DNA from 2 places in the Lactococcus sp. AK05 genome. Region 2 is predicted to be linked to the other one. Evidence: riboswitches for the same ligand, from Rfam matches in the RefSeq annotation. Region 2 holds a riboswitch; the other holds the start of a gene.
What was found. Region 2 has a riboswitch for fluoride ahead of AB6B24_RS03165 (voltage-gated chloride channel family protein). Riboswitches for the same ligand answer to the same signal wherever they lie in the genome.
Positions count from the first base shown of each region.

Region 1: linked by a shared signal. The riboswitch ahead of eno (phosphopyruvate hydratase) and the one ahead of AB6B24_RS03165 (voltage-gated chloride channel family protein) in region 2 are both predicted to bind fluoride.

Region 1 covers NZ_JBFTEI010000002.1:225,037-236,818, reverse strand. Annotated here, with positions in the region: gene nrdD (anaerobic ribonucleoside-triphosphate reductase) at 1-1,173, shown strand, start outside; gene nrdG (anaerobic ribonucleoside-triphosphate reductase activating protein) at 1,170-1,775, shown strand; gene AB6B24_RS05675 (DUF2325 domain-containing protein) at 1,884-2,390, opposite strand; fluoride riboswitch at 2,531-2,603, shown strand; gene eno (phosphopyruvate hydratase) at 2,682-3,950, shown strand; tRNA gene AB6B24_RS05665 (tRNA-Ser) at 4,019-4,106, opposite strand; gene AB6B24_RS05660 (energy-coupling factor ABC transporter ATP-binding protein) at 4,250-5,083, shown strand; gene AB6B24_RS05655 (energy-coupling factor ABC transporter ATP-binding protein) at 5,269-6,135, shown strand; gene AB6B24_RS05650 (energy-coupling factor transporter transmembrane protein EcfT) at 6,135-6,935, shown strand; gene AB6B24_RS05645 (thiol-disulfide isomerase) at 6,959-7,570, shown strand; gene dapD (2,3,4,5-tetrahydropyridine-2,6-dicarboxylate N-acetyltransferase) at 7,780-8,550, shown strand; gene AB6B24_RS05635 (N-acetyldiaminopimelate deacetylase) at 8,687-9,841, shown strand; gene AB6B24_RS05630 (polysaccharide deacetylase family protein) at 9,964-11,082, shown strand; tRNA gene AB6B24_RS05625 (tRNA-Arg) at 11,224-11,297, shown strand; tRNA gene AB6B24_RS05620 (tRNA-Pro) at 11,497-11,570, shown strand.
Region 2 covers NZ_JBFTEI010000001.1:642,301-654,082, reverse strand. Annotated here, with positions in the region: gene AB6B24_RS03180 (GNAT family N-acetyltransferase) at 1-80, opposite strand, end outside; gene AB6B24_RS03175 (nicotinate phosphoribosyltransferase) at 77-1,549, opposite strand; gene AB6B24_RS03170 (nicotinate-nucleotide adenylyltransferase) at 2,089-2,676, shown strand; gene AB6B24_RS03165 (voltage-gated chloride channel family protein) at 2,699-3,910, opposite strand; fluoride riboswitch at 4,002-4,076, opposite strand; gene AB6B24_RS03160 (DUF896 domain-containing protein) at 4,121-4,363, opposite strand; gene glyS (glycine--tRNA ligase subunit beta) at 4,474-6,495, opposite strand; gene glyQ (glycine--tRNA ligase subunit alpha) at 6,495-7,448, opposite strand; gene AB6B24_RS03145 (bifunctional metallophosphatase/5'-nucleotidase) at 7,733-8,479, opposite strand; gene AB6B24_RS03140 (DUF475 domain-containing protein) at 8,594-9,613, opposite strand; gene AB6B24_RS03135 (VanZ family protein) at 9,661-10,158, opposite strand; gene AB6B24_RS03130 (YigZ family protein) at 10,292-10,921, opposite strand; gene AB6B24_RS03125 (DEAD/DEAH box helicase) at 10,978-11,782, shown strand, end outside.

The DNA.
Region 1 (11,782 bases), on a different contig from region 2:
ACACCAAACTATGACATCAAAGAACTTGCGCTTGAATGTTCAACAAAACGGATGTACCCTGATATTTTGAGCTATGATAAAATTGTTGAATTAACAGGTTCATTTAAAGCTTCAATGGGTTGTCGTTCATTTTTACAAGGCTGGAAAGATGAAAATGGGAATGACGTGACTGCTGGACGTAATAATCTTGGAGTTGTTACAGTTAACCTTCCACGTATTGCTCTTGAAGCCGCTGGAAATAAAGAAAAATTCTGGGAAATCTTCAATGAAAGAATTGAAATTGCTCATGATGCGCTTGCCTTTCGTGTTGAACGTGCTAAAGAAGCACAACCTAAAAATGCACCTATTCTCTTTATGAATGGTGCATTGGGACGTCTTGATGCCGAAGGTTCAGTTGATGAATTGTACAATAAAGAACGTGCAACTGTAAGTTTAGGTTACATTGGACTTTATGAAGTGGCGACTACTTTTTATGGCCCAACTTGGGAAAATAATCCTGAAGCTAAAGCTTTTACAATTGAAATTGTGAAACGAATGCATGAAGATTGTGAAGATTGGTCTAAAGCCTCTGGTTATCATTATTCTGTTTACTCAACACCGTCAGAAAGTTTAACTGACCGTTTCTGCCGAATGGATAAAGAAAAATTCGGTTCAGTTGCAGATATTACTGACAAAGATTACTATACTAATTCTTTCCACTATGATGTGCGTAAAAATCCAACTCCATTTGAAAAATTAGAGTTTGAAAAAGACTATCCTGTTTATGCCAATGGTGGATTCATTCATTACTGTGAATATCCTGTTCTTCAACAAAATCCGAAAGCTCTTGAAGCAGTCTGGGACTTTGCCTACGATCGTATTGGATATCTTGGAACAAATGCACCAATTGACCACTGCTATGCTTGTGGCTTTGAAGGAGATTTTGCGGCAACGGAACGTGGATTTAAATGTCCACAATGTGGCAATGATGATCCTAAAACCTGTGACGTTGTCAAAAGAACTTGTGGATATCTTGGAAATCCGCAAGCACGTCCAATGGTTCATGGTCGTCACAAAGAAATTTCATCACGTGTAAAACATATGAATGGTTCTGTCGGAGCTTTGAACGATGGAAATTTGATTGATTCAGTCGAAGTTGACGAAGCGAAATCAAAATATTTTGCGGAGAAATAAGTATGAACAATCCAAAACCAGGAGAATGGAGAGCTGATGAACTCTCACAAAATTATATTGCAGATTATAAACCCTTCAATTTCGTTGATGGGGAAGGGGTGCGCTGCTCACTTTATGTGAGTGGCTGTATGTTTCATTGCGAGGGCTGCTATAATCAAGCCACTTGGTCATTTCGTTATGGAACGCCTTATACTAAAGAGCTTGAAGATAAAATTATGGCTGACCTTGCTCAGCCTTATGTCCAAGGTCTGACGCTTCTTGGTGGGGAACCTTTCTTGAATACGACATTTTTGATTCCTTTGCTCAAACGGATTCGTCGTGAGTTACCGGATAAAGATATTTGGTCATGGACAGGTTATACATGGGAAGAGATGCTACTTGAAACAGATGACAAATTAGAAATGCTTGATTTGTTAGATATTTTAGTTGACGGTCGTTTTGAATTATCAAAGAAAAACTTAATGCTCCAATTCCGTGGGTCATCAAATCAGCGGATTATCGATGTACCAAAATCTCGAAAACAAGGACAAGTTGTCATTTGGGAAAAACTCAATGATGGTGAAAAAACTTTTGAACAAATTCATAAAGAAAAATTAATTTAAAAGTTACTGATGGACATTTGAGTATATCCGTAAGCACTAAAGTGCCAACGGCTATCTTCTGACAGAAATTCTGTCACTAAAAATAAGCACTGACAAATGCGTCAGCGCTTATTTTTTAAATAATTTTGTAAAATCTGGTTCGTCGTCAGTAATTTTGAAATCTTTTAGCGCCGATTTGAGAGGGAGATGCTTCTTTTTTCCTTTTAAATAATTTTGACTTTCTTTGCTTTGGGCACTTTCGGCTAAAGGATTTTGCTTTTGCAGGACTCTATTTTCAATTTTTCTTTTGCTTTTCTTATTTTGGTCGGTGCTTTCAAAAGATTCATCTGGAAAAGTTTGAGAAAGTTGCTTGATAATGGTTTCTAAACCAAAATTACTACTAATCCAAAAAGGTGTATCGGTTGCTTTACAAGCTTCTTTAGCAAATTGAACTGAATGATGAGCCACATTTCGGTTTCTCATAATGACCAAATCAGCTTTGGCAACAAGTTGGTCAATCTCAAATCGATTAGGTTTTTTCTTATCAAAACCAAGAAAAGAAACGCCAACTTTTGCCAAGCCCTCTCTAAAATCATGCCAATATTTAACTTCACATAGAACAAGTAGTGTTTTCATGTCATTCCTTACTGATGGCTCTGTCTTTACTGACAGGAGCGAATTATAGTGATTATAACACAATTTTGCTTAATGATAAATGTATTTTTTTAAATATAAGTTTCAAAAATTTGACCTCATAAAAATAAAGTGGTAAATTAATAGTAGATGGGTATGGTGCACACCCGAAACCGTTTCAAGAAATAGCTTGAATCTAATGGCGCCTACAAAGCAAAGCCTTTTTTTGCCTTGTAGTCTGCCATTTTTTCTTTGACTTACAAGGCAATAAAGGCAAAGAAAAGGAGATTTATTATGACAGTCACAATCGAAAACATCCACGCAAGAGAAATTTTTGATTCTAGAGGAAATCCAACCGTTGAGGTAGATGTTAGATTAACAGATGGGACACTAGGACGCGCAGCAGTACCCTCAGGAGCATCAACTGGAGACCGTGAAGCAGTTGAATTAAGAGATGGTGGAGACCGTCTTCAAGGGAAAGGCGTTTCTAAAGCCGTCGCAAATGTCAATGGCGAAATTTATGAAGCCTTGAAAGGACAATCACCATTTAATCAAGCAAAATTAGATCATCTGATGATTGAACTTGACGGGACAAAAAATAAATCTCGTTTAGGGGCTAATGCAATTTTAGGGGTTTCAATGGCCATTTCTCGTGCGGCAGCGAATAGTGAAAAAATTCCACTCTATCGCTATCTTGGTGGAGTTGATTTGGAACTTCCACAACCATTTTTCAATGTCATTAATGGTGGAGTACATGCCGATTCAGGAATTGACGTTCAAGAATTTTTGATTACACCAGTCAAACGGGAAAGCTTTCGCGATGGTTTAGAAAAAATTGCAAATATCTACCATACTCTGAAGAAAATTTTAGCTGACAAAGGGCTAGAAACAGCCGTAGGTGATGAAGGTGGCTTTGCCCCTAAACTTGGTTCTACTGAAAATGCAATTGCTACACTTTATCAAGCAATTGAAAGTGCAGGATATGTTCCTGGTGAAGAAATTGCGATTGCCATTGACCCAGCTTCAAGCGAATTTTATGATGATAAAGAAAAAGTTTATCGTTTTGAAGGGCAAAAATTGACTTCTAAAGAACTATTGACTTACTATGAAAATTTAGTTGAAAAATATCCAGCACTTATTTCCATTGAAGATGGATTTTCTGAACATGACTGGGAGGGCTTTGCAGCTCAAACGAAAGCTCAAGGTCAAAAAATTCAATTAGTAGGTGATGATATTTTTGTGACAAATCCTGAAATTTTCAAAGAAGGAATTAAAAAAGGCGTAGCAAATGCTATTTTGATTAAACTTAATCAAATCGGAACAGTAACTGAAGCGATTGAAGCCATTAGTTTAGCGAGAAAAGCAGGCTATAAGACAATGATTTCTCACCGTTCAGGTGAAACAGTTGATAGCTACATTGCCGATTTTGCCGTAGCCATGCATGCTGGCCAAATAAAAACAGGTTCAATGGCTCGAAGTGAACGGGTTGAAAAATATAATCAGTTCTTGCGAATTGAAGAAGAATTAGGAAAAGATGTAGCTCTTGCTAAATTTCCAGGATAGATAAAAATAAAAAAACATTAATTTTTATAATTAATGTTTTTTTATTTTTAAGAATATGAATTTTATAAAGGAGAAGAGGGGATTCGAACCCCCGATACGCTTGTGACGTATACACACTTTCCAGGCGTGCTCCTTCGGCCACTCGGACACTTCTCCGGTTACTTTAATATTATAACAAAAACCCTTCTCGTTTAGCAACGACTTTTGAATGTTTTGTTTTGGCGATAAAGAATGTCATTTTTAGTAGAAATATAAAACTAAATGCTTAAAAGTGTCTAAAATTTGGTATAATAAGGGCTATGAATAAAATTCTCGAAGTAGAAAATTTAGTTTTTAAATATGAAAAAGAAAGCGATGTAAATCAGCTTAATGGGGTTTCCTTTTCGATTACAAAAGGGGAATGGGTTTCGATTATTGGCCAAAATGGTTCTGGTAAATCGACGACTGCTCGACTGATTGATGGTCTTTTTGAAGAATTTGAAGGAAAAGTCAAAATTGATGGAGAACTTTTGACTGCTGAAAATGTCTGGAATCTTCGTCGAAAGATTGGGATGGTTTTTCAAAATCCGGATAACCAATTTGTTGGGGCAACGGTTGAAGATGATGTCGCTTTTGGTATGGAAAATCAAGGAATTCCACGGGAAGAGATGATTAAACGGGTTGACGAAGCTTTGCTTGCTGTCAATATGCTTGATTTCAAAACCCGCGAACCCGCGAGACTTTCTGGTGGACAAAAGCAAAGGGTAGCTGTGGCTGGAATTATTGCTTTGCGACCTGAAATCATTATTCTTGATGAATCAACCTCAATGCTTGACCCGACCGGGCGTCAAGAAATTATGCGCGTGATTCATGAAATTAAAGAGAAATATCAACTGACCGTTTTATCTATTACTCATGACCTTGATGAAGCAGCAAGCTCTGACCGAATTTTAGTGATGAAAGCAGGAGAAATAATTAAGGAAGCGGCACCGTCTGAACTCTTTGCAACGAGCGAGGATATGGTTGAAATTGGACTAGATGTTCCCTTCTCTTCAAATTTAATGAAAGACCTGCGAAAAAATGGCTTTGATTTACCAGAAAAGTATCTGTCAGAAGACGAATTGGTAGAGCTTTTAGCTGATAAGTTGCGCTAAATTTACTGACAGAATTTCTGTCAGTTCAAGGCGATTAACGTGAGTGTGAAATTGGCGGATAAATGAAGTTTCTGTCAGTTCAAGGCGATTAATGAGAGTCCTTGAATCGGTGACTTAATAAAATTCTAGTATGCTAGAATTTCTGTCATTAAAATGGATATTATTGGATTTGAGAAAAAAGAAAAATGATTAAATTTGAAAAAGTAAATTATACTTATCAGCCCAACAGTCCCTTTGCCAGTCGTGCCCTTTTTGACATTGATTTAGAAGTCAAAAAAGGAAGTTACACGGCTTTGATTGGGCATACTGGTTCTGGTAAATCGACACTTTTGCAACATCTGAATGGATTGTTGCAGCCTACACAAGGGACGGTTAGAGTAGGTGATATTGTTGTCACTTCAACAAGTAAACAAAAAGAGATTAAACCTGTCCGCAAAAAAGTGGGTGTAGTCTTTCAATTTCCTGAAAGCCAACTTTTTGAAGAAACGGTTTTAAAAGATGTCGCTTTTGGACCACAAAACTTTGGAATTTCAAAAGAAGAAGCTGAGAAAATTGCTGCTGAGAAACTGGAAATGGTCGGTCTTTCAAAAGAATTTTGGGAAAAATCTCCTTTTGAACTTTCAGGAGGACAAATGCGTCGTGTGGCCATTGCTGGGATTCTCGCGATGGAACCAGAAGTTTTGGTACTTGATGAACCAACAGCAGGCCTTGACCCAAAAGCTAGAATTGAGATGATGAAACTTTTTGAGAGTATTCATCAGACGGGTCAAACCGTTGTTTTAGTCACTCATTTAATGGATGACGTGGCCGATTATGCTGACTATGTTTATCTTCTTGAAAAAGGACGTATTATTAGCTGTGGTACTCCGTCAGATGTTTTTCAAGAAGTTGATTTTTTGAAAGCACATGAATTGGGAGTGCCAAAAGCGACTCATTTTGCTGACCAACTTCAAAAAACAGGGGCCTATACTTTTGAAAAATTGCCAATCACACGAGCTGAACTTGTTAATTTACTAACAAGTCTGTCAGTAAAATCAGGAGGTGAAAACTGATGCAAAATATGCTGATGGGACGTTATATTCCAGGTGATAGTATCATTCACCGCATGGACCCGCGTTCAAAACTTTTGGTGATGATTGCTTTTGTTGTCATTATCTTTTTGGCTCATGATTGGTTAGGTTATCTTCTTTTAGTACTTTACACTTTAGCGGGTGTTTTATTATCCAAGATTTCAGTTTCCTATTTTTTAAAAGGCCTACGGCCAATGATTGGTTTAATTCTATTCACAGTTATTTTCCAAATGCTTTTTACTAATGGTCAACATGTCATTTTTAGTCTATGGTTTATCAAAATTTCAACTGAATCTTTGATTAATGCCGTCTATATTTTCTTTCGCTTTGTCTTGATTATTTTTATGTCAACAATTTTGACGCTGACCACGCCACCATTGACCTTGGCTGATGGAATCGAAAAAGGCTTAGGACCTTTGAAAAAAATCAAAGTCCCTGTTCACGAATTAGGTTTGATGTTATCTATTTCTTTACGCTTTATTCCAACATTAATGGATGACACAACAATGATTATGAATGCTCAAAAAGCCAGAGGAATGGATTTTGGCGAAGGAAATTTACTGAAAAAAATCAAATCAGTCATTCCAATTTTAATTCCATTATTTGTCAGTTCTTTCCGGCGTGCGGATGACTTAGCAGTCGCAATGGAAAGCAGAGGCTATCAAGGGGGAGATGGACGTACAAAATACCGTCAACTCAAATGGAAAATGCGAGATAGCTTGCTCGTTGTATCTATTATCATAATGACAATTTTACTTATTTTATGGTCAAAAGTTTCCTAAATAAATGCTCAAGAGGAGAAAAAATGATTACTTTAAACGTAAATAGCTTGGAAAATGCAGAAATTTTTTGGAAAGAATTAGGTTTGGAAGATGAAGTAGCACTCAATGAAACCTATGACCCAAATCCTGAAACTTTAGCAATTTCAGTAGAAACAATTGATGAAATTCATGATAAAATCATTGAACTTGGACTTCCTGTAAGTCCAATTACGCCAGCTGTTGATGGAAGATTCATGTTTTCTTTTATTGCTCCTGAGGACAATACCTTTATTGTTATTGGTGAATGGGTCGAAAGACCTTACACTGGAGAAAAGCGCACTGAATTTTTTGAAAATGTAAAAGGACTAATTCCACTTGCGCCAGAACGTCTGTCAGAGCTGACAGAAGGCCAATTTGTACTTTTTGGACGTGTCACTTGTCCTTGGACCAGAAGATTTGTTAAGGCTCTTCCTGACTATGCTGACAAAATGATTTATTACGTTGACACAGAAAATACAGACCTCAATCCAGAATTACAAGCGATTCGTAAAGCTCACGAAGTAGAAACCGTTCCAACATTTATGAAGAGAAGTGCTGACGGAACTTTTATCAAATTTGATAAAAAGAAAGAAAGTCTTTCTGAGTTTATAAAATAAATGCTGACAGTTCTGTCAGTAAAAAAACAGTTTCGGCTGTTTTTTCTTTAAGCAGAATTGAAAATTTTCCAAATATTTGATAATTTGCTATAATATAGAACAATAATATTGTAGGTAAAATGATTCTGTCAGTAAATTTTTACTGACAGAATCATAAAAAGGCCTATAAAGTGTCATCAATAACTGAATGGCCCTAGAATGGAGTAAAAATGGAAGCACAAAAACTATCAGCACAAGAAATAATTCAATTTATCGGGAACGCTGAGAAAAAAACACGTGTCAAGGTAACCTTATCAGGAATGCCTAGTTTTAAAGCAGCTGGTTTTCTTGCTGAAAATGGGCGTCCAAATTTTAAGACACTAGCCAATAAAGGAATCCAAGTTCTGGGAGATTTTCACACACATTACAGCTTAAAAATTATCATTGGAGATTGGCAAGCAGTACGTCCATTGCTTTCTGGCTTGACTGAGAATAAAGATTACACCCTAGAACTTGAAGGCCGAAATTCAGCTGTTCCTCTCCTTGATACCAGAGAAATCAATGCTCGAATTGAGCCAGGAGCAATTATTCGTGACCAAGTAACTATTGGCGATAGTGCGGTCATTATGATGGGGGCTATCATCAATATCGGAGCTGAAATTGGTGAAGGCACAATGATTGATATGGGGGCAATTTTGGGTGGCCGTGCGACGGTTGGTAAGAACTCTCATATTGGTGCTGGAGCTGTTTTGGCTGGTGTTATTGAGCCTGCAAGTGCTGAACCTGTTCGTGTTGGGGATAATGTCCTTGTGGGAGCCAATGCTGTTGTAATTGAAGGAGTACAAGTCGGTTCAGGTTCTGTTGTTGCAGCAGGGGCAATTGTTACCCAAGATGTTCCAGAAAACGTTGTTGTTGCGGGTGTTCCAGCTCGAATTATCAAAGAAATAGATGAAAAAACACAACAAAAAACGGCTTTAGAAGATGCCCTTAGAAATTTGTAAAATTAAAGAAATAGCTTATTTCTGAACTTTTGTTAATCTTAGCAAAAGTTTTTTTGTTAAAAAGAGCAATATATAGCCAAAAAAGAGTAAAATAAATAAAAAAGATTGAAATTAAGCCTAGTAATGAGGAAAAAATATGATAAATTTAATCGAAATCAGACGGCAGCTTCACCAAATTCCTGAAATTGGTCTTGAAGAATACGAAACTCAAAAGTATTTACTAGCCATTATTCAAGAACTGACTCAAAATAAACCATTTATACAAGTAAGAACATGGCAAACCGGTATTCTAGTTTATCTAGCAGGAAGTCAGGGTCAAAAAACAATTGGTTGGCGGACAGATATTGACGGTCTGCCTATTGAGGAATTAACTGATTTACCTTATGCTAGTAAAAATGGGCGAATGCATGCTTGTGGACACGATATTCACATGACCGTTGCTCTTGGTTTATTGGAAAAAATGAGTGAAAGCCAACCAAGAGATAATCTCCTCTTTCTCTTTCAACCTGCTGAAGAAAATGAAGCGGGCGGAAAATTAATGTATGATGCTGGAGCATTTGAAAACTGGCTTCCTAATGAATTTTATGGATTACATGTCAGACCAGATTTAAAAGTAGGAGATATTGCTACGAATCAGCATACGCTTTTTGCAGGAACTTGTGAAGTTGAATTATCCTTTATTGGAACAGGAGGACATGCTGCTTTTCCTCACACAGCAAATGACGCTTTGGTAGCAGCCGCTTATTTTATCACTCAGGTTCAGACGATTGTAAGCCGTAATGTGGACCCGTTAGCTTCAGCAGTGGTTACATTTGGAAAAATGGAGGCTGGGACAACGAATAATATTATCGCTGAACGTGCTTTTTTACATGGAACTATCCGGAGTCAGACCCAAGAAGTCAATGTATTGACTCAAAAACGTTTAAGAGAACTGGCAAATGGAATCGCGCAATCTTTTAACATGGAAATTGAGCTTAAACTTAAACAAGGCGGCTATCTTCCAGTTGAAAATCATCCTGAACTTGCTAAAGAACTGATGGATTTTTTCAAAAAAGAAACTAAGGCTAATCTTATTGACATCGCTCCAGCCATGACTGGTGAAGATTTTGGTTACCTTTTGAGCAAAATTCCTGGAGTCATGTTTTGGTTAGGAATTGATAGTGATGCTCCCCTTCATTCACAAAAAATGAATCCAGACGAGCACGTTCTCAATTTTGCTGTTGATACAATTAGCCAATTTTTACAATTTAAAGTTAATAGGTTATCAGAAGATGAAAAAACAATAAATTAATGGCTTTAATCTTAAGAATGGATATGTTAAGATAGGAGGATAGAGTTTTTTTAAATCATTCAGTAGTTAAATTGTTACAATTGAACTTTTTTGAAATGATAAAAGTTATTTAGGGAAGAATAATGAAACAAAGAAGATTAAAATCAAAAGGAGCAAAAAAAGCTTTTTGGAAGCTTACCTTGCTTATAGGTGCGTTATTAATAGTGGTAGCGGGAGTAGGAACCTATTATTATGATCAAGGAGTTCAAAAGCAAAAAATTGCTTATGAAAAACAAGTAGATGAGGCGAGAAATGCAAAAGACAAGGCCTATGATTCAAGAAAAGCAAACGATATTGAACAGGCTCATAAGTTAATTAATAAGCTTCATGTTAAAGATAAAACTTCTTTAGATAAATCAATGAGCCAATTGACAAACTATTTGTCAGAGATTGACAAAGTGAACCAGATTGTTGCAAAAGCCCATGAAAATATAAGTGAAGAAGGAATAAAAAGCTCTGAAGAGGCTTTAGAATTATTAAAGGCTCCATATGAGAAATCAGACAAAGAAGCATTGGCAAAACAAGTAAATGCTGACAAACAAATACTTATTGAACGTCAAAAAGAAGCGGAGCGTATTGCGAACGTTCAAAATCAATATGCAAATAAAAAATTGATTGCCTTGACCTTTGATGATGGACCAAACCCTAATACGACCCCTCAATTATTAAAAATTTTATCAGATGCACAAGTTCCAGCAACCTTTTTTGCTTTAGGAAAACAAGCCCAAGCCTGCCCCCAAATTATTAAAGAAGAAGCTGATAGAGGAAATGAAGTCGCTTCGCATACATGGGACCATAAAGACTTGGTAACACTCTCACCAGACCAACAAAAGCAAGAAATTGAGAGTGCAAATCAGTTAATTAATAAAATTACAGGTAAAAACGTAACACTCTTCCGTCCACCTTATGGAAGTTATAATAAATCTGTTTTAAGTCAAACAAATTTAAGTGCAGTTAATTGGACTGTTGACACTAATGACTGGCGTTATCGTACAAGTGCTCCAGTTGTTCAAAATGTTTCGACTTACGCTCATGATGGAGCAATCATTTTGATGCATGATATTCATCAATGGTCAGTAGATGCGGTGCCACAGATTATTAAAAATTTGAAAGCACAAGGTTATACCTTTGTAACGGTCAGCACTTTGCTAACAGTACAAGATGGGGGAGCTAAGGCTCAACAAGTTTATTTTGGTAGATAATAAAATAAGAAGAGGAGAAGTAATTCTACTCTTTTTATTCGTCTTTAACGAAGGTTTATTCTAAAAAATTCAAATCCAATGAGTTTATTCTTGACAACTTATGGGAAACTTGATATACTAATATAGTCGTTTGAGAGAAACGCAGGCGTGGCTCAACTGGATAGAGTACCTGACTACGAATCAGGCGGTTGTAGGTTCGAATCCTACCGCTTGCATAAACAGAATATGGCGAAAGTCATTTTTTTGTTTGAATGCTTAAAAAATTATATTAGCTATGTGAAGTAGCTCAGCTTGGTAGAGCTCAAAGTATGCTTTGAGGTTGTGGATAGGAATTTGCGAAGCAAATTTACTTTACAAGTACTCTTAAAAGTAGTGATACTGAACAAAGAAGTTTCAAAAATTTAATATTAGCTACGGGAAGTAGCTCAGCTTGGTAGAGTACTTGGTTTGGGACCAAGGTGTCGCAGGTTCGAATCCTGTCTTCCCGATTACCGACTAACCCTAACTCATCTTTCGTGGATGAGTTTTTTTGATGTCAAAATTAGATAATCTTCCATAATTCTTGAAAGTGTTATCAAGATATGATAAAATTCAAGTGATAATGTGAGTTTAGAAAATTACTAAAAGCGAGCATTAAATGAAAGGAGCCATCATGGCATATAAATCACATAAATTTGGTAAACGTAACGGTAAAAAACAT
Region 2 (11,782 bases):
TTACTTTCTGTATCCAATTGCTTTTGGACATCCCAGAAAAGTCTTGCATCACAGAGGTCTATTCGTCTTATTCTCATCATTCATCATCCAATCTCGTCATTGATACTGTTGTACGCACCTGTGAAATTAGGCGCATTTTATGATTCCATAATTCTTGTGACAAATCTACTGGGTAAGGTTGAGGATTCAAATCACGTTTATATTCATCCCAAAGTTCCTCAAGGTTTTCACGAGCAAATTCTTTAATTTCTTGCAAGCTGGGTAATTCATATACCAATTCACCATCCACAAAAATATCTTTAAAAAGTGGATTGGCATTGAAGTCTCGCACATTTTTATTGATGTAGGTATAAAGCGGATGGAACATATAAATTTCTTCTGCTACATCTGGACGTTCATCAGAAAATGTAATATAATCCCCCTCTGATTTACCATCTGCTTTTTTGGTGATTCGCCAAACCTGTTTTTTACCTGGTGTAGAAACTTTTTCAGCATTACTTGAAAGTTTAATGGTATCCTGCATTTGACCACTTTCATCTTCCATAGATACTAATTTATAAACTGCACCAAGCGCTGGCTGATCATAAGCCGTAATTAATTTAGTTCCTACTCCCCAAACATCAATTTTTGCTTTTTGCATTTTTAAACTTAAAATTGTGTTTTCATCTAAATCATTTGAAGCGTAGATTTTTGCATCAGTAAATCCTGCTTCATCAAGCTGCTGACGAACTTTTTTCGAGATATAGGCCATATCTCCAGAGTCAATTCGTACACCTTGGAAATTAATTTTATCGCCAAATTCACGCGCCACTTTAATCGCTGAAGGAACTCCAACTCTTAAAGTATCATAAGTATCCACAAGGAAGACACAATCTTTATGTGTCTGTGCGTATGCTTTAAAAGCCTCATAATCATTCCCATAAGATTGAACCAAAGCATGAGCATGTGTTCCACTAGCCTTCAAACCAAAGATTTTAGCTGCACGAACGTTTGATGTCGCATCGGCACCACCAATGACTGCTGCTCGTGTTCCCCAGATGGCTGCATCCATTTCTTGAGCGCGTCTTGTCCCGAATTCCAACAAAGGGTCATCCCCAATTACAGATTTGATACGAGCAGCTTTGGTAGCGATCAAAGTTTGGAAATTTATAATATTAAGAATAGCTGTTTCGACCAACTGACATTCCGCAAGCGAACCTTCAACCTGCACTAAAGGTTCATTAGCAAAAGCAAGTTGTCCTTCTTGCATCGCTCTAACTGTTCCTGTAAAACGCAATTCTTTTAAATAATTTAGAAAATCTTCCGGATAATCTAATTCACGCAAATAGGCAATATCCGTTTCCGAGAATTTAAGATTTTTTAAATAATCAACCATTCTTTCTAAACCAGCAAAAACAGCATAACCATTTTTAAAGGGCATCTCACGGAAAAAAACCTCAAAGACCGCCTGACGCTGATGTCGTCCAAGCTCAAAGTAAGTTTGCATCATATTAATTTGATATAAGTCCGTATGTAATGTAAGACTGTCGTCTTGATATAGATGTGGCATAATTTTTTCTCCCATATTCACTTCCGCTAATCATACCGATTTTAACGCAATTCTAATCTTTATTTTATCAAATTTTGCCCTAAATTTGTACTGGGAACCCTTTATAATTATACAATAAATTATAATTTAAATTTCGCTATGTATTTTATATAAAACTAGTCAATTTTTTGCTCCACTTATGTTTTTTGTACTACAATAGAAGTAATGGAGAAAGGAGAGGATTATGATTAGTTATCTAAAGAAACTACTTAAACAAAATGATAGTGTAAAAATCCACTTAATAGACGGAAGTGTCGTCTCTGCCTTACATTTCAAGAAAGGTTACAGCAACGGAAATTGCCTTGTAATTGATGAGGATAACACCGAGCATTATATTAACAGTAGATACATTGTCCAAATCGAATCTTAAATTAAAGAGCTCCCTTGAGGAGTTTTTCTTTAGTCTTATAGATTGCGATGAGCTATGGTACAATATAAATTGACTGATTCAAAATATTGGTAGATTAAATAATTTCAAAAATTAAGGAGAAAGCCCCCTTATGGATAAAGGGAACAGAAAAAAAGTAGGTCTATTAGGAGGAAATTTTAATCCAATTCATCATGCTCATTTAATGATGGCTGACCAAGTTGCCCAACAAATGAATTTGGATAAGGTATTACTAATGCCTGAAAATATTCCACCTCATGTCGATGAAAAAGAAACCATTTCTGCAAAACATCGAGTTAAAATGCTTGAGTTAGCAATCAAAGAAAATCCTAGACTCGGTCTTGAGTTGATTGAAATTGAACGTGGTGGAAAATCTTACAGTTATGACACGCTCAAACTCCTGACTGAGGCTAATCCTGATACCGATTATTATTTCATTATTGGTAGCGACATGGTGGAATATCTTCCCAAATGGTACAAAATTGATGAACTCCTAAAACTTGTGACATTCATTGCCTTAAGAAGAACGGATACAATCTCCAAAAGTCCTTATCCTGTTACTTGGCTTGATGCTCCCTTGTTACCAATTTCTAGTACAATGCTAAGGGAAATGTTTGCCAAAAATATTGAACCCACTTACTTCTTACCTCAAAACGTTATTGATTACATTAAAACTGAAAAATTATATAAAAAAAGATGACCCAGAGAGGTCATCTTTTTATTTAAACTTCCAAATTTAGAACTTCTTGCGCATAGATGGATGAATTTCCATTCAAAACGTAGGCAATTGTCATAATTGGTAGGATATATTGAACCGAACCAAAGCCAAAGACCTCCGCAGCAATAAAAATTGGGCCAAAATAAGAGTTTGTTGCGGCTGAAAAAATTGAAACATAACCCGCAGCAGCCACAAATTCGACAGGTAAACCAAAGAGCATAGCCAAAGCTGCACCCAATGTTGAACCAATAGCAAAGAGTGGTGTGACTTCCCCACCTTGGAATCCAGCAGAAATTGATAAAACCGTAAAGATTAATTTTAATATCCAATCATATCCATTGATATGTCCTCCGTTAAAACTTAAAGAAATCAAATTAGTCCCAAGACCAGCATAACGGTCCAAATGAATAACAAGTAAACCAATTGAGATGACAATCCCCATCAAAATAATTCTATAATAAGGATTAACAATTCTTTTAGCGACGGTTGCTTTCATAAAAGCTAAAGCTTCCGCAAAAAATCTTCCTACAAGTCCAAAACAAACGGCAATGACAGCCAATTTTAAAAGAACCAAAGGGTCAATATGAATGTTAGTATTGATTGCGAAAGAAAATTTTTCTAATCCCAAACTGCTTGAAGTCCAACTTGCAACATATGAACCAACCAAAGCTGGGATTAAAGCTCTATACTCAATTTTACCCAACATTAAAATTTCAATAGCAAAGAAAGTTGCCGCGATTGGCGTTTGAAAGAGCCCTGCAAAACCAGCAGCCATACCAGTAATCAAAAGTATTTTTTTAGCTTCTTTTGCTGAGAGCTTTTTACCAATCGCATGTCCAATCACACCACCAATTTGAACTGCAACTCCTTCACGACCAACACTGGCACCAAACAAATGAGAAAGCCAAGTCGAGAAAACAATCAGCGGAACAAGACGTTTTGGAATATCTTCTCGCCCATGATTCCCCGCTTCAAAAATTAGGCCCATTCCTTTTTGGCTGTCTTTACCAAAATTCTTATAAATATAAACGATTAAGAGACCGGCTAAGGTTAAAAATGGAATTAAATATAGGGCATGACTATCTCTAAATTCAGTAATATAGATAAGACCTCGACCAAATATAGCATCAACAATACCAATTAAGCCCCCAATAATTACAGCTAAGAAGACATATAAAATTGCGCTTCTTGAAATTCCTACTTTAAAAAAATTCATTTTTGAAACTCCTTGTTTGTGAGTTTAACTCACTTTATAATATTTTACAAAACAAAAGGCGCTACAAACAAGACTACTTGGAGATAGCCTTTTGTTTGTAGGCGCCATTAGTTTTAAGATTTTATTCTTAAAGCGGTTTCGGGTGTGCACCATACCCATCATTTATTAATATTTATTTTAACATTTTATGAAATATTTGCAAGAAAAAGCTCAGTCGCGCATCCCATTCTTACGTTGAATTTCTTTAAGTTTATCCGGAGTAACATCTTCTCCTGTTTTTTCATCAATAACTTTGATGGTTTCAACTTGTGAGCGGAAATTTGCTTTAACACTATCGAGGTAAGCACGACGTAAAAGGGCTTGTTCTTCAAGCTCAGCTTCTGATAATCCTTCTGCTTTTTTCTTACGCGCTAATTCATTAATACGTTCTACTTGTTCATTTGTAATTGCCATTTCTTAGTTCCTTTCTTCATGAATATTTTTAAAATTACTGACAGAACTCAAATTTTACTGACAGCTTTTTAGAGTCATAAATAAACTTTCTGTCAGTAAATTTATCAATTTTATTTTGTATTAATCAAAGAAAAATCAGCCATAACGCTTGTTAATGCAACAACTTCTGACAACAACGCAATACGATTATCACGAACTGCTAAATCTTCAGCCATTACCATTACACTTTCAAAGAAAGTTTCAATTGCAGGTGCAAGTGAATGAACAATTGCTCTGAATTTTTCTTCACCAGGCATATAAGTCCATTGATTTTGAAGAGAAATAACAACGTTATAAAGTGCTTCTTCTGCATCTTCTTCAAAAAGTGTTGGATTTATTTCTTTAATATCTTTTGCTTTTTTAACCAAATTAATTGAACGTGAAACATTTTCAATTGCTGGTTTAAAAGGTTCGTGAAGTTTATGGCCATCAATGACAAAAGCTGATTCCATCATGTTTGTAATATCAAAGCTTGAACTATTAATTGCCGCTTCAACAATATCATGACGATCGAGTTTTTCAAGCAAGAGTTTTTGAATACGTGCTTTGACAAAATCCAAAATTTCAAGATGATTTTCACCTTCAAATTGGTCAATAAATAAAGATAAATCGAAATGCCAATTCATTTTTTCAATAATACGAATCAAGCCTTGTACTGCTCGACGTAGGGCATAAGGGTCATTTGAACCAGAAGGAATTAAACCAACATTAAAGAAAGAGAGGACTGAATCAATTTTGTCAGCTGCTGCAAGCACAGAACCGACTTTTGTTTCAGGCAATTCTCCCTCGGCTGAAGTTGGCATATAATGTTCACGAATTGCTGCAGAAACATTTGCATTTTCACCAGCTAAAAGCGCATATTTTTCACCCATTACCCCTTGTAATTCATCAAATTCTCCAACCATTCCTGTCAAAAGGTCAAATTTATAAATTTCAGCACTACGGGCAACGTCTCTTTTTTCTTCATCTGTCAAACCAGAAATATCAGCTAATTTAGCGGCTATTTCTTTTGTTCGTGCCATGTGTTCAGTAATTGAACCAATTTTAGCATGGAAAGTTACTTTAGCAAGTTTAGCGACCAAATCTTCAATTTTAAGTTTTTGGTCTTCTTTCCAGAAAAACTCTGCATCTTCAAGACGAGCAACCAAAACTTTTTCATTTCCGAGCACTACATTTTCAATATTTTCAGCGTTCCCATTACGGACAGAGATAAAGTTTGGTGCGAGTTGACCTTCTTGGTTATAAACTTCAAAATAACGTTGATTATCACGCATTGATGTCACTAAAACTTCTGCTGGAACAGAAAGATATTTGGGATCAAATGAACCAACAAAGGCAGTTGGATATTCAACAATATTATTTACTTCTTCTAATAAATCTTTATGCAAAGTAACTTGCCATTTATTTTCAGACGCAAGAGCCAAAATTTGAGCTGAAATTTCTGCTTTACGATGTTCAGCATCAACTAAAACAAAGTTTTCTGGCATTTTGCTAGCATAATCATTTGCATTTTTGAGTTCAACCTCAACATTTGCCAAGAAACGATGGCCCCGTGAAAAACGATTTGCTGTTATATCTAATAAATCAAAAGCAACAACTTTATCTTCTAGAAGTGAAACAATCCATTGAATTGGACGAACAAAGAGAAAATCATTATTTCCCCATTTCATATAAGTTGAGAATGTCATTTTTGCGATGACTTCATCGCCAACTTTAGACAGAATTTCTTCTGCTTTTACTCCGTCAATATGTTTTTTAGCATAATAATAATCACCCTTAAGGATTAAATCATCTGGAGTAGCTCCTTGTCCTCTTGAGAAACCTTGAATCGCTTTTGACCAATTCCCTTGCGCATCTTTAGCAATTTTAGCAGATGGACCTTTAACTTCTTCATCAATCGCTTCTGACGCTTCTGCCAAACCTTCAACAATGATTGCTAAGCGACGTGGAGTTGAAAATTTAATAATTTTATCAAATTCTAAACGATTTTCCGTAAGAAAAATTTCCATTCTTTCGGCTAATTGATTGATTGAAGGAGTCACCAAATGTGCTGGAATTTCTTCCAAACCAATTTCAAGTAAGTAATTTGTCATTATTTTTCTTCTCCTTCTACAATCTTAGTATATTTTCCTTTTTTACCAAGGTATTTTTCACGCAAAGCTTCATCTTTTAAGAGCGGGAAACCAAGTTTTGCACGTTCTTCAATAAAAGTTTTTGCTACCTTACGTGCCATTGTACGAACTCTATGCATATAGCCTGCACGCTCAGTTACAGAAACTGCTCCACGTGCATCAAGTAAATTGAAGGTATGTGAAGATTTCAAAATATAATCATAAGCTGGGTGAACCAAGCCTTTATCTAATAAATCAAGCGCTTCTTGTTCATATTCTCCAAAAAGTTTAAGTAAAAGCTCTTGGTTTGATTCTTCAAAGGCAAATTTAGAATGTTCGTATTCAGGTTCTTTGAAAATATCTCCGTAAGCTACGCCATTCCCCCATTCAAGGTCATAAACAGAATCAACCTCTTGAATAACTGTCGCAATACGTTCCAAACCATAAGTGATTTCTGAAGTTACGGAATCAACTTCAATTCCTCCGACTTGTTGGAAATAAGTAAATTGAGTACATTCTTGCCCATCAATCCAAACTTCCCATCCAATACCGGCACATCCCATTGAAGGATTTTCCCAGTTATCTTCAACAAAGCGGATATCATGCTCTAAAGCATCAATTCCAAGTTCAGCTAAACTTTGAAGATAAAGTTCTTGGATATTTTTTGGAGATGGTTTTAATACAACTTGGAATTGGTGGTGTTGGAACAACCGATTTGGGTTTTCACCATAACGACCGTCAGCAGGACGACGTGAAGGTTGCACATAGGCGGCTCCCCAAGGTTCAGGTCCGTTTGAACGCAAGAAAGTGTAAGGGCTCATTGTTCCTGCTCCTACTTCATTATCATAAGCTTGCATCAAGTTTGCCCCTTGTTTAGACCAAAAGCCTTGTAGGGTCAAGATAATATCTTGAAATGCTAGTTTTTTATTTGCCATTATTTTCCTCCGAAATTCAAAAAACCGCAATTCACACACTCATCAATCCTCGAAAAAATCCGAAAAGAGACAAAGGGTGCAAATGCACGGTTCCACCTTTATTTTTTACTTTATTTGTGTTCATTACAGTTTTAAGTTAAGCCATTATTGTTCTCGAACTTTCACTATCTTCGAGTCGCTACCTATAAATTCTAGCTCTATTTTCCCATTTTGTCAAGGCAAAATAAACTGATGACCTTACTTCTGTCTTATTTGGTATCAATTTTCTGGTTTATCTATCATATTCAAACATAATTATTTTCTTGAATAAAAAGTAAATTGCCTTCGTCATCAATATTGATTTCAGATTCTATAAGAGAATAGTTATCAGTTTCAGATTGAATAATGAGTGTATTTCCGCATTTTTCAACTTTTTTTCCTGATGTCCCTACGGGCTTATCGATAATAATATCAATTTCTAAAAATTGTTGAGCTAACATTTGGTTCATTTCTTCTCCAAGTTGACTTAATAAAATAATAACATCAACTCCAAGGTTCTTTAATCTTTTAACTATGAAATCTGCCTTATCAAAAGGGTTAAAAAAGATAGTCTCCGCACTCGGATGTGAGCGATAAACAATATCCATTGTTGTCAAACCAAATATTCCTATTTTCTTACCTGATGTTGTATTTTTAAGGAGATAAGGAATAAATTTTCCTTCTTTTACTAAAGGATTTAAAAGTTTATCATCTTCAAAATTAACATTAGCGGCTAAAATTGGAAAATTTATTTTATTTAGATTTTCCACTATTCCTTTTGAACCCTCATCAAATTGATGACTTCCCAATGTCGTTGCATCAAAAGGAACGGTATTCAGGAGGTCTTGCTCATCATTTTTGTGCTCAATGTTATTAAAAATGCTATTTCCATCTCCTAAAACTAAAGTTTCTATGACTCTTTTTTTATTTTCTTCTTTGATTTTATTAATTAAAGAAAAATCCTTATCAAGGGTGAGATGAGTATTATTTATATGTAAAATGCTAAGTTTCATTATCACAACCAAACCTATATATAGTATTTAATATCTATATTTTATCATAAAAAACACAATATATTGTGTTTTAAACTTTTTTCTAAAAATAAAAAGATGACTTCCGTCATCTTTTTAATGATTTCGATTATAAATCACACTCGAAATAAAGGAAAGAATAATAAATACAGCTCCTAGAAGTCCTGTAACAACCTCACCAATCTCCCATTTGATACTTGCTAAAATTAAAAATGCAAGCGTGAGAATGGCCCAATGTGCTCCGTGTTCAAGATATACAAGGTCATTCAATGTTCCTTTTTGAACAAGATAAAGCGTTAGACTTCTTACAAACATCGCTCCAATCACACCTAATCCTAAAAGAATAATAATCGGGTCTGCTGTAATTGCAAAGGCACCTATTACCCCATCAAAACTAAATGAAGCATCTATTACTTCCAAATATAAGAATAAAGCAAGTCCAGCCTTACCAGTCGCAACCACACTACTTGTTGTGTTTGCAGCTTTGCTATGACTCATCGTTTCTCCAAAACCATCAACAAGCATGAAAGTTAGGATTCCTAAAATTCCAGCAAATAAAACAGCTTGAGCATCTTTAGCAATAAATTCCGATGTGATTAAAAGCAAAATAATGGAAATAATTGCATTTGCTGCCGGAAAATTTCCAATTTTTTGAAGGATTTTCTCTGGTATTTTAAGCCAAGTATGCGCCCGTTCATCAAAGAAAAATCCTAAGGCTAGCATCAATAGAAACATTCCACCGAAAGCTGCGATTTGTGGATGAGCATGGTGCAAAATATAACCATAGGTTCCTACTGTATTGGGATTTCCTTTTTCTAAAGCTAATTTTAAAGCACTGATAGGGTCAATTTGAGCTGACACTCCAACAATCAAGAGCGGAAAAATCAAACGCATTCCAAGAACGGCAATCAAAACTCCTAAGGTTAAGAAAGCTTTTTGCCATGCAGAACTCATTCGTTCGAGAATACGTGCATTCACAATAGCGTTATCCATAGATAAGGAAATTTCTAGAACAGCAAGAATAAGCGTGATAAAAAGTCCATTCCACCCAGCATAAATAAATGCGATAATTAGGGCAATTAAACTAACAATAAATGAGCCTCTGAATATTTTCATAGGTCTCCTCTTCTAAAATAATCTTCTTATCTATTCTAACATACTTTTTAGACTCTCACTGTGCCTAGAACTATCCTTTGCCTGATAAAGATTATCGTAAGAATTAGCAAAATCGTAAAAGAAATTGTCAAAACAAGTTCCACTTTTGCTTTTGAAAAGACTTTTATGAGTAAATAATAGAAACTTATTCCAGGTAAGGCTCCAAGTGAATTAGTGATGAGGTCAGTAATATCCGTTGCTCCAATGGCAAGAAGATATTGTAGACTTTCAAATGAAAAACTTAATAAAATAGAAATTGCCAATTTATTTAAAAAGGAGATTTTTGGTGCATTCATAGTCAATAAAATACCAAAAGGAATAAAAGCTAGAATATTAAATAAAACCTCGCGACGACCACCGGACATGGCTAAAGGTGTCAGATTAAGACTTCTTGTATTCGTCATTTCAAGAAAAGCAAGTGGATGAAAAGAAAGTTTAAATAATACCAGCCAAATCAGTCCTAAGATATAAATGAAAAATAAAAGCTGTGCTAATTTTTTTGTCATTTTTCTCCTTTCTTAAGAAAATAGGTTTTCGATTGTTGTTCTTTTAGTATTTTAACTGATTTAACTTAAACAGAAACCTTTATCAGTTATGATATAAATAAAAAGGGAATTCTCCCTTTTTAAAATCAATATTTTATGACAGAACTTCAACTTCTACTTGTTGACTGTCCCCTTTTTTTATGCTTATTTTTCCATTAAAAGTTTCTGTCAGTAAATTCATGACTTCGTCAACCTTTTTTTCATCAATAAAACATTTTACTTTGATATCCGACAAAAACTCACTATCCGAAATTTTGATTTTTTGGTCAATTAAAAAGCGCTGTAAGCTGTCATAGAGGCTGTAATCAAGATTTAAAATAAGCTCACGTTGGTTGATAAATTCAACTAAACCAACAGCTTCGATGGCATGATTTACACTGCCCGCATAAGCACGAATTAAACCACCAGCACCCAATTTTATTCCACCAAAATACCGAGTAACAACGGCACAAACATTGATTATTTCTTTTTTCTTTAAAATTTCAAGCATCGGAACACCAGCAGTCCCTGACGGCTCTCCATCATCACTTGTTCGTTGAATTTCTAGACGGTCACCTAATGTATAGGCCGAGCAGTTATGATTGGCTTTCCAGTGTTCTTTTTTGATTTTCGCAATAAAATCACGCGCTTCTTCTTCAGATGAAATTCTTTTCAAATGGCAAATAAATCGTGATTTTTTGATTTCCTCTTCATTGATAAAATCAGTTTTTATAGTGATAGTCATGCTACTGATTTTAACAAATTTTGTTACATTTTAACAGCATTTTCGTATAGAATAGTATGAGCACTAATCAAGAAAAGTTATTTGGCCGTTTATTATTAAAAAATGATATTTTACAACTTATAAAAAATACTGACAAGATTTCTGTCAGTAAAATTTTTAGTAATTTTTTGTTAGAAACAACGGTAAAATCAATTTTGGGAATGACTTCAATTTCTTCCAATAAAATAAAATGCAACCGTTGTGGGACTGTTCATATAAAAAATTCTGTCAAACTTCCAATTGGTGTATTTTACTGTCCAAGTTGTATTCAATTAGGGCGAGTCCGCTCCGATGAATTCTTGTACTTTCTGCCACAAAAGAATTTCCCAAAGAAATCATATATAAACTGGTCTGGAAAACTGACAGAGAATCAAAAATCAGTTTCAAATGCCCTCTGTCAGGAAATTAATTCTCATCAGCAAATAATTGTCCAAGCTGTGACTGGGGCTGGAAAAACTGAAATGATTTATCAAGTCATTGAGCAAATTTTAGAAAAAGGTGGAGTTGTTGGTCTAGCTAGTCCAAGAATTGATGTTTGTCTTGAACTTCATCAGCGATTATCACGTGATTTTTCCTGTAAGATTCCACTCTTATATCATGATGGCGACAGCTATTTCCGAGCTCCATTAATAATAATGACCAGTCATCAGCTTTTACGCTTCAAGGAAGCTTTTGATTTGCTGATTATTGATGAGGTTGATGCCTTTCCCTTTAGAGATAATGAAATGCTTTATTTTGCGGCAGAAAAAGCAAGAAAAATAGAAGGGAATTTAATATTTTTGACCGCAACTTCTACTGACAAACTTGAAAAAGATATAAAAA